Regions from separate parts of the Cellulomonas palmilytica genome, predicted to be linked through region 3. Evidence: predicted binding sites of a transcription regulator. Region 3 holds the regulator's gene; each other region holds the start of a gene.

Region 1 (3,273 bases), 280 kb from region 3:
CGCTCTGTCGCCGCGCCCGGAGCTGTTGAGCCGTCCCGGCTCCCTCGTCCGCGCGCCGGCCTGACGTCGCGCCGCAGGACCGCGCCGACCCCGTCGGCTGACCGTCGTCCGCCGTGCCCTCGCACGGCCTCCGCACCCTCGTCGGGCCCCCTCCCGCCCCGGGTGACGTCCCCCTGATCGCGTCACGACGCGCGTCGTCGTGCGCCCTCGAAAGGTCACACGTGTCCGACACGACCATCCAGCAGCCCGCACGCAAGCGGCTGCGGTTCCCGTCCTTCACCGTCCAGGTGGTGCTCGGCCTCGCGCTCGGCGTGCTGCTCGGCTGGATCGCCCTGCAGGTGGGCCCCGTCGCGGACGGGTCCGCGAACTGGCTGACGACCACGCTCGAGACCATCGGCTCGTCGTTCGTCACCCTGCTCAAGGCGATCGTCCCGCCGCTCGTGTTCCTCGCGATCGTCGCGTCCATCGCGAACCTGCGGCACGTCACCAACGCCGCGCGCCTCGCCGGGCAGACGCTGCTGTGGTTCGCCATCACCGCGGCGATCTCCGTGGCCGTCGGCATCGGGCTCGGTCTGCTGTTCCAGCCGGGCTCTCGCTCCACGCTCGACCCGGCCACCGGCTCCGAGCCCGCCAAGACCGGCTCCTGGATCGACTTCCTCAACGGCCTGATCCCCGGCAACTTCCTCGGCCTCGGCGCCTCCACGCAGGTCGAGGACGGCGCAGCGACCACGTCGATCTCGTTCAACGTCCTCCAGATCGTCGTCGTCGCGCTCGTCGTCGGGATCGCCGCCCTGCGCTCCGGGAAGGCCGCCGAGCCGTTCCTCGCGTTCAACCGCTCCGCGCTCGCCGTCGTCCAGAAGGTGCTGTGGTGGGTCATCCGCCTCGCACCGCTCGGCACGCTCGGCCTCATCGGCAAGGCCGTCGCCACCTACGGGTGGGACCTGCTCTCGCCGCTCGCGACCTACGCCGCCGCGATCTACACCGGCCTGCTCGTCGTGCTGCTCGTCGTGTACCCCGTGATCCTGCGCGCCCACGGCCTGCACGTCCTGTCGTTCTTCCGCGGCGCCTGGCCCGCCATCCAGCTCGCGTTCGTCTCGCGGTCCTCGGTCGGGACGCTCCCCGTGACGCAGCGCGTCACCGAGCGGAACCTCGGCGTGCCGTCGTCCTACGCCTCGTTCGCCGTGCCGCTCGGCGCGACCACGAAGATGGACGGTTGCGCCTCGATCTACCCGGCCATCTCCGCGATCTTCGTCGCGCAGATCTTCGGGGTCGACCTCTCGGTCACCGACTACCTGCTCATCGCGTTCGTGTCCGTCGTCGGGTCCGCCGCGACCGCCGGGCTCACGGGGGCCGTCGTGATGCTCACGCTGACGCTCTCGACGCTCGGCCTGCCGCTCGCCGGGGTCGGCCTGCTGCTCGCGATCGACCCGATCCTCGACATGGGCCGCACCGCGGTGAACGTCGCCGGGCAGGCGCTCGTGCCGACCGTCGTCGCCCGGCGGGAGGGGATCCTCGACCTCGAGCGGTACCGGTCCGCGTCGGTGGAGGACCTGTTCTCCGACGACGAGCCCGCGTCGGTGGCCTCGGCGCCCGTCGAGGCGTCCGTCGACGCCGAGTCGACCCGTGCGTCGCGGGAGCCGGTCGCCGTGGCCTGACCTCGCCACGGTCTCTCCCGACGAGGGCCCCGATCGCATCCGTGCGGTCGGGGCCCTCGCGCATACCGGGGTGACGCCTGGTGAAACCGGTCATCCACAGATGTCGCAGGGGGCCTTGCGTGACTGCTTGACGATGGAACACTTGTTCGAGTCCAGTCGGAGTCGAGGGTGGTGGGGTGGATGGGTGTCGTGCTGGAAGCGCCCACGCGCGTGCTCGGCCCCGGGCGGACGCTCGTCGAGTGGCCGTTCCACCCGCCTCGGTTCCCGCGGGCCGGTGCGACCGCCTCCGAGCTCGCGGTGCTCCTCGACGCCGCTCCCGTCGGCGACGCCGACGACGTGGACCTGCTCGAGCAGGTCGTCGGGTGGCAACAGCTGATCGGGGTGGCGCTCGCCGCCCAGGCGCGTGCCGTGCGCGAGCTCGTCGCGCGCGGCCACGACGCGATGGGGTCGCTCTCCGACGAGATCGCCGCCGTGCTCGCCAGCAGCCGCACCGCGGCGCAGGTGCTCGTGTCCCGGGCTGCTGGACTCGGCGAGCTGCCCGCCGTCGAGACCGCGCTGCGTGACGGCGCGATGGACACCCGAAAGGTCGACGTGGTGCTCGACGAGCTCGCCTCGCTCGTCGTCGGGACGGATGCGCTGCCCGATCGCGACGCCGTCGACGCCGCCGCCGGCGCGGTGGCGCAGGTCGCTGCGGAACAGGCCGGCGACCTGACCCCGACGCAGCTGCGGCGGCTCGTGCGCCGCGAGATCATCGCAGCCGACCCCGCCGCCTCACGCGAACGGGCGCGGCGCGCGCTCGAGCAGCGACGAGTCGAGACCGGATGGGCGCCCGACGGCATGGCGTGGGTCTCCGCCTTCCTGCCCGCTCCCGACGCCATGCTCGTGCGCGCCGTGCTCGACGCGGCGACCGAGGGCGGGGACGCGCACGACCAGCGGTCGCGTGACCAGCGGCGAGCCGACGTGTTCGTCTCCGTGTTCCGCACGATCGCCGACCAGGGCTCGCTGCCGTGCGGCGCGCTCGTGCCCGCCAGGCGAGGCGCCGTGCCCCATGTCCAGGTCACGGTCGCCGCCTCGACGCTGCTGGGCCTCGACGAGAACCCCGCCGAGCTCGCCGGCTACGGGCCGCTGCCCGCCGACATCGCCCGGCACGTGGCCGAGGACGCCACCTGGCGACGCCTGCTGACCGACCCCGTCGACGGCACGCTCGTCGAACGGTCCACCCGCGCCTACCGCCCGGGCCGCGTGCTCGGCGGCCACGTGTCGGCTCGGGACCAGACGTGCACGTTCCCCGGGTGCGTCCGGCCGGCCTCGACGTGCGAGCTCGACCACGTCGAGCCATGGCGCGGGTCTCGGGGCGACGCCCCGCCGAGCGGAGACCCGCCCCCCACACGCGCCGACAACCTCCAGCCGCTGTGCAAAGGCCATCACGACCTCAAGACGCAGGGGCTGTGGAAAGCGCGACGCGACCTCGACGGCGGTGGGGTGGAGTGGACCTCCCACCTGGGCGTCCGCTACCTCGTCCGCCCGCAGCCCGTCCTCCCGGAGGCGCGGGACCCCGGTGACGGAAGGCGCCGGCTCGGACACGGCGGGGCCTCGCCCGACTAGCGCGGTCGTGTCG
Region 2 (3,273 bases), 420 kb from region 3:
CCGGACGCATGAGCGACAGGTAGTCGAGGCCCACGTCGAGAAGGAACCCGAGGCGTGCCTGGATCTCCTTGAGCACCTGCGCGGCGATCTGCCGCTCGCGCTCGCCCAGCTCGAGCGCGTCGAGGAAGTCGCGCGCCTCGCGGATCGGCAGCTCGCAGACCTCGGCGATCGACCGACCACCGACGCGCACCGCGAGCACCTCGGGCTTGAGCCGCTGGCCCTGGCACGTGGGGCACGGGACCTCGCGCATGAAGCCTTCGTACTTGTCCTTGCTCCACTCCGACTCGGTCTCGGCGTGCCGGCGCTCGAGGAACGTGATGACGCCCTCGAACCCGGTCGAGTACTGCCGCTCACGGCCCCACCGGTTGCGGTAGCGCACGTGCACCTTGTGGTTGCGTCCGTGCAGGATCGCGTCCCGCGCGCGCTGCGGCAGCGCGCGCCAGGGCGCGTCCATCGAGAAGCCCATCTCCTCGGCGAGCGCCGAGAGCACGCGCTCGAAGTACTCCGAGGACGTCTGCGCCCACGGGACCACCGCGCCCTGCGCGAGGGAGAGCTCCTCGTCGGGCACGACGAGCTCGGGGTCGACCTCCAGACGCGAGCCGATGCCGGTGCACTCGGGGCACGCGCCGTACGGGGCGTTGAACGAGAACGTGCGCGGCTCGACCTCCTCGAGCGTGAGGACGTGGTCGTTCGGGCACGCGCGCTGCTCGGAGAAGCGGCGCTCCTTGTCCGGGTCGTCGGCGTCCCGGTCGACGAGGTCCACGACGAGCAGGCCGCCGGACAGCCCGAGCGCGGTCTCGACCGAGTCGGTGAGCCGGCGCTGGACGCCCTCGCGCGCGACCAGGCGGTCCACGACGACCTCGATGTCGTGCTTGAGCTTCTTCTCGAGCGTCGGGGGTGACGTGAGCTGCACGACCTCGCCGTCGACCCGGGCACGCGAGAAGCCCTTGGCCTGGAGCTCGGCGAACAGGTCGACGTACTCGCCCTTGCGGCCGCGCACCACGGGTGCGAGCACCTGGTAGCGCGTGCCCTCGGGCAACTCGAGGAGGCGGTCGACGATCTGCTGCGGCGTCTGCGCGGTCACGCGCTCGCCGCACACCGGGCAGTACTGGGTCCCGGCACGCGCGTACAGCAGGCGCAGGTAGTCGTAGACCTCGGTGATCGTCCCGACCGTCGAGCGCGGGTTCCGGTTGGTCGACTTCTGGTCGATCGACACCGCGGGCGACAGGCCCTCGATGAAGTCCACGTCGGGCTTGTCCATCTGGCCGAGGAACTGGCGCGCGTACGCGGACAGCGACTCGACGTACCGCCGCTGCCCCTCGGCGAAGATCGTGTCGAAGGCCAGCGACGACTTCCCCGACCCGGACAGGCCGGTGAAGACGATCATCTTGTCCCGGGGAAGGTCCAGGTCGACGTTGCGGAGGTTGTGCTCGCGGGCGCCCTGCACCACCAGACGGTCATTCACGGCGTGCAGTCTACGTTCCACCACCGACATTCGCACACCCGTTCGACGGGTGTGACGCCCGCCTCGTCGTGCCGAGCGCGCCCGACCATCGCATGCTGGGACGCACCATGACGCCGGATCCCCAGACCACTTCCCCGACGACCGACCCCGAGCCGCTCCCCGTCCCTGTCGCCGAGTACGCGGTCGTCGGCGACGGGCGCACGACCGCGCTCGTCTCCCGGCGCGGGTCGATCGACTGGCTCTGCCTCCCGCACGTCGACTCGGCGGCCTGCTTCGCGCGCCTGCTCGGCACCGAGGACAACGGGCGCTGGCTCCTGACCGTGCCCGACGCCCACACCGTCACGCGCCGCTACCTGGACGACTCGTTCGTCCTCGAGACCACGTACCGCTCCCCCACCGGGACGGCCGTCGTCACCGACTCGATGCCGATCTCCGACGGCCGCGCGGACGTCGTGCGGCACGTGCGGTGCACGCGGGGCACGGTACGGCTCGAGCACGAGTGGGTCGTGCGGTTCGGGTACGGGGCGATCGAGCCGTGGGTCACGCGCACCGGCGGGCCCGAGCAGGTGATCCGCGCGGTGGCAGGACCGGACGCGCTCGTCCTGCGCGGCACCCGCCTGCCCCGCGCGCACGACCACCGCCACCGCGACGAGTTCGAGCTGCGGGAGGGCGCGGAGGTCGAGCTCGAGCTCACCTGGACACCGTCCTGGGAGCCCCTGCCGCCCGCGCTCCCCGCCGCGGCGCGCGTCGACACGACGCGCGTCGCCTGGGGCCTGTGGGCGCGCGGCGCGCGGTACGCCGGACCGCACCGCGAGGCCGTCGTCCGTTCCCTGCTCGTCCTGCGGCTCCTCACCGACTTCGAGACCGGCGGCATTGCCGCGGCGGCGACGACGAGCCTGCCGGAGGACTTCGGCGGCGCCCGCAACTGGGACTACCGCTACTGCTGGCTCCGGGACGCGGCGATGACGCTCGCGGCGCTGCTCGAGCAGGGCTTCCGCGACGAGGCGACGCAGTGGCGCGACTGGCTGCTGCGCGCCGTGGCCGGCGACCCCGCCGACCTGCAGATCATGTACCGCCTCGACGGCGGCCGGGACCTGCCCGAGCGCGAGGTCGCGCACCTGCCGGGCTACGCCGGCTCCCGGCCGGTCCGTCTCGGCAACGCGGCCGTCGGCCAGGTGCAGAACGACGTGCTGGGCGAGGTGATGTGCGCGCTGCACGACGCACGGCGCGCCGGCATCCCGGAGTCGAGCGACTCGTGGTCGCTGCAGCGTCACCTCGTCGAGGAGCTGCTCGCCCACTGGCGCGAGCCCGACCGCGGGATCTGGGAGGTGCGCGGCGACCCGCAGCACTTCGTGCACTCGAAGGTCATGGCGTGGGCCGCGGTCGACCGGGCCGTCCGTGCGGTCGAGGAGCACGGCCTCGACGGGCCGGTCGAGCGCTGGCGCGCGGCGCGCGAGGAGATCCGCGCCGACGTGCTGACACGCGGCTGGGACGCGGCGCGCGGGACGTTCGTGCAGTCCTACGGTGCGACGCACACCGACGCGTCGCTCCTGCAGCTCGTGCAGGTCGGCTTCCTGCCGCCGGACGACCCCCGTGTGCGCGGCACGGTCGCCGCCGTGCGCGCCGAGCTCGAGGTCGCGCCCGGCCTGCTGCGCCGGTACCGCACCGACCGCACGGACGACGGCGTGCCCGGCGACGAGCACGCGTTCCTCGCCTGCTCGGCATGGCTCGCGGACGCGCTCGCGCGCGGCGGGCAGGTCCGCGACGCGTGCGACATCCTGGACACGCTCGTCGGGGTCACGAACGAC
Region 3 (3,273 bases):
GTACGTGCGATTCCTCGGACCTTGTCAGCCGTGCGGCTCGGCCGCAACGCACGCGGCCGGGACCGGCGGTGCTCAGCCGCGCGGGACGACGAGCTCCTGGCCGGCGTCCACGTGCGTACCCGACATGCCGTTGAGCCGGACCAGCTCGCGGACCTGGTGCTGCACCGACTCACCTTCCGCACGGGAGGCCGCCGCGATGTCCCACAGCGTGTCGCCGCTGCGCACCACGTACCGCTCGACCGTCATGCCCGTGTCGGCGCCGGCCGCGGCGTGCGACCCCAGCACGAACGCGACGCCGGAGACCGCGAGGGCGAGGGCCGCCACGACCGCCCGCCCTCGTCGGGTGAGGCGCAGCGGGACGTCCCCCGAACGGTGGCCGACCGCGGGCGCGGCGGTGCGCTCACGCTGCGCACGCCCCGGACGGGCCGTCGGACGACCCGCACCGGCACGACCCGATCCGAACACCTCGGGACCGATCACCATCGCGCTCATCGCTCTCCCTCTCCCTGACATCCGCCTCGCCCCGCACCGCCCGGTCGGCGTCCGCTCCCGGCCGTCGCGACCCGATGCTTCGTACGTGCGTTCGTCATACACCTGTTCGTCGTACGTCTGTACGAGTTCTACCAGAGGCCTGCGACACGCGTCCAGGGATGTCGAACAGATGTTTGAAATCGCCCGTCGGCCTGCGTAGGCTTCCTGCCGAGGAACAGCGCACCACCGACCACTGACATCCCCCGCGACGAGGCCGAGGACCACGGCCGCGAGACCGGACGGAGTCACCCGGGTGGGGCGGACCGGACGGCGGACCGACGACGTACCGGGAGGCCGGCCGACCACGGCCGGCGGCAGGGCGGACCGAAGGGGTGGACGTGACGGACCAGCGAACCGAGGACGTGACCGGGCAGCAGCAGCCCACCGCGGGCGGCGCCGCCGACGACGAGGGACGTCTGGGCACGGTGCACGAGATGCCGGAGACGCCACCCGGGCCCGACGGGCTGACCGCCCGTCAGCGCCTCGTCCTGCAGACCATCCGCGTGTCCGTCGAGACGCGCGGCTACCCGCCGAGCATGCGGGAGATCGGTGAGGCCGTCGGGCTCACGAGCCCGTCCAGCGTCAAGCACCAGCTCACCGCGCTCGAGCGCAAGGGCTACCTGCGCCGCGACCCCAAGCGCCCGCGGGCGATCGAGGTCGTCCACCCCGACGACTCGCGCGGCGTCCCGCAGTGGGGTGGTCAGGAGGCACCGCCCGAGGTCTCCCTCGGGGAGACGGGCGACGAGCAGCTCTCCGCGCCTGCGTACGTCCCGCTCGTCGGCCGCATCGCGGCCGGCGGTCCGATCCTCGCCGAGCAGGTGGTGGAGGACGTGTTCCCGCTCCCCCGCCAGCTCGTCGGGGAGGGCGAGCTGTTCATGCTCAAGGTCAGCGGTGACTCGATGGTGGACGCGGCGATCTGCGACGGCGACTGGGTCGTCGTGCGGCGCCAGCCCGTCGCGGAGAACGGCGAGATCGTCGCCGCGATGATCGACGGCGAAGCGACGGTCAAGACGCTGCGGCGCTCGGACGGGCACGTGTGGCTCCTGCCGCACAACGCCGCCTACGCGCCCATCCCCGGGGACGACGCCACGATTCTCGGCCGCGTCGTCAGCGTGCTGCGGAGCCTGTGACCGCCGTGCCCGGCCGACGTCCCGACCCGCCGCCCGGCCTCGGCCGGCGTCTGGCGGAGCGCTTCGGACGTCCTGACGACGAGCCGTCGGGACGCGTTCCAGACCGCGACGCACCCGCCGACGTGACGGCGGGCGACCCGCTCGGCGACACGGCCGACGAGGCGCCCGAGCCCGACGACGAACGCTGGGAGGACCGCACCTGGTCCGAGTGACCGACCGGCGGTCGACAGACGCACGACGGCCCGCCACCCGGAACCCCGGGCGGCGGGCCGTCGTCGTGCGTCAGAAGCCGAACCGTCGCGCGACGTCCCGGACCGCCTGCGCCGACGACCGCAGGCCGGACAGCTCGTCCACCGACATCGGGACCGGCAGCCGGTCGAGCACACCCGCCGAGCCGACGATCGACGGCACGGACAGGCACACGTCGTCGATGCCGTAGTAGCCCGTCAGCAGCGACGAGACGGGCAGCACGCGGCGCTCGTCCTTGAGGATCGCCTCGATGATGCGCGACCCCGCGAGCGCGACCGCGTAGTTCGTCGCGCCCTTGCCCTCGATGATCCGGTACGCGGACTCGACGACCTCGCGCGCGATCTCGTCGCGCACGGCGCTCGTGAGCGGCCCCTCACCCTCGATCCCCTGCCACTCGAGCAGCGGGATCGCGCCGATGGACGCCGAGCTCCACAGCGGCAGCTCGGAGTCGCCGTGCTCGCCCGCGATGTACGCGTGCACGTTCTGCACCGCGACGCCGGTGTGCTTGGCGATCAGGTACCGCAGACGCGAGGAGTCGAGCACCGTGCCCGACCCAAAGAGCTGCGTGGGCGGCAGGCCGGAGATCTTGAGCGACGCGTACGTCACGACGTCGACCGGGTTGGTGACCATGACGTAGACGGCGTTCGGCGCGACCTCGACGAGCGAGGGCAGGACCTTCTTCACGAGGCCGATGGTCGCCTCGGCGAGGTCGAGGCGCGTCTGCCCGGGCTTCTGCTTGGCGCCGGCGGTGAACACGACGACGTCGGCGTCCGCGCAGACCGCGATGTCGTCGGACCCGACCACCTCGGCCATGGACATGAACTGGATGCCGTGGCCCAGGTCGAGCGCCTCGGCCTCGACCTTCGCCTTGTTGATGTCGAACAGCGCGACGGTGCGCGCGGCGCCGCGCATGAGCGCCGCGTACGCCATCGTCGACCCGACCGCGCCGGCACCGACGATCGCGACCTTCGAGGTCCGCCGGTGGCTCGTCGCACCGGTGAGGCTGGGCTCCTCGTCGGCGAGGCTCTCGGCGATCTGCTCGGACATCGTGCGCCTCCTGGCATGGCGGTGGAACGGGGTGTGTGGCCCAGGAACCCGGGCCCAGGAACCCGGGCCCAGGGACCCGGGCCCATGAGCTGGGCCCATGACCTGCGGCTCCGCTGGTCACGGGCCGGCCCCCGCAGGCTACCGGCTCAGGAGTCGCGCAGGCGCGTCAGCGCGGCGAGCGCCACGTCCCGGTCGGTCGTCCGCCAGAACGCCGGCATGGAGCGCGCGAGGAACTCGCCGTAGCGGGCGGTCGCGAGCCGCGGGTCGAGCACCGCGACGACGCCCTTGTCCTGCGGGCCGCGCACGAGCCGTCCCG

The links. Region 3 encodes LexA, which represses DNA repair genes until DNA is damaged. Its sites were predicted from a motif close to TCGAACANNTGTTCGA; they were not measured.
Region 1: the regulator LexA is predicted to act here: its motif matches at 1,790-1,805, upstream of F1D97_RS08840 (HNH endonuclease signature motif containing protein).
Region 2: the regulator LexA is predicted to act here: its motif matches at 1,496-1,511, upstream of uvrA (excinuclease ABC subunit UvrA).

Annotation. Positions count from the first base shown of each region.
Region 1 is NZ_CP062221.1:1,930,766-1,934,038, forward strand. Features, by position in the region: gene F1D97_RS08835 (dicarboxylate/amino acid:cation symporter) at 222-1,655, shown strand; gene F1D97_RS08840 (HNH endonuclease signature motif containing protein) at 1,845-3,260, shown strand.
Region 2 is NZ_CP062221.1:2,631,329-2,634,601, forward strand. Features, by position in the region: gene uvrA (excinuclease ABC subunit UvrA) at 1-1,465, opposite strand, end outside; gene F1D97_RS11955 (glycoside hydrolase family 15 protein) at 1,573-3,273, shown strand, end outside.
Region 3 is NZ_CP062221.1:2,214,314-2,217,586, reverse strand. Features, by position in the region: gene F1D97_RS10100 (LysM peptidoglycan-binding domain-containing protein) at 73-492, opposite strand; gene lexA (transcriptional repressor LexA) at 966-1,661, shown strand; gene F1D97_RS10090 (hypothetical protein) at 1,658-1,873, shown strand; gene F1D97_RS10085 (L-lactate dehydrogenase) at 1,944-2,957, opposite strand; gene F1D97_RS10080 (ATP-dependent DNA helicase) at 3,104-3,273, opposite strand, start outside.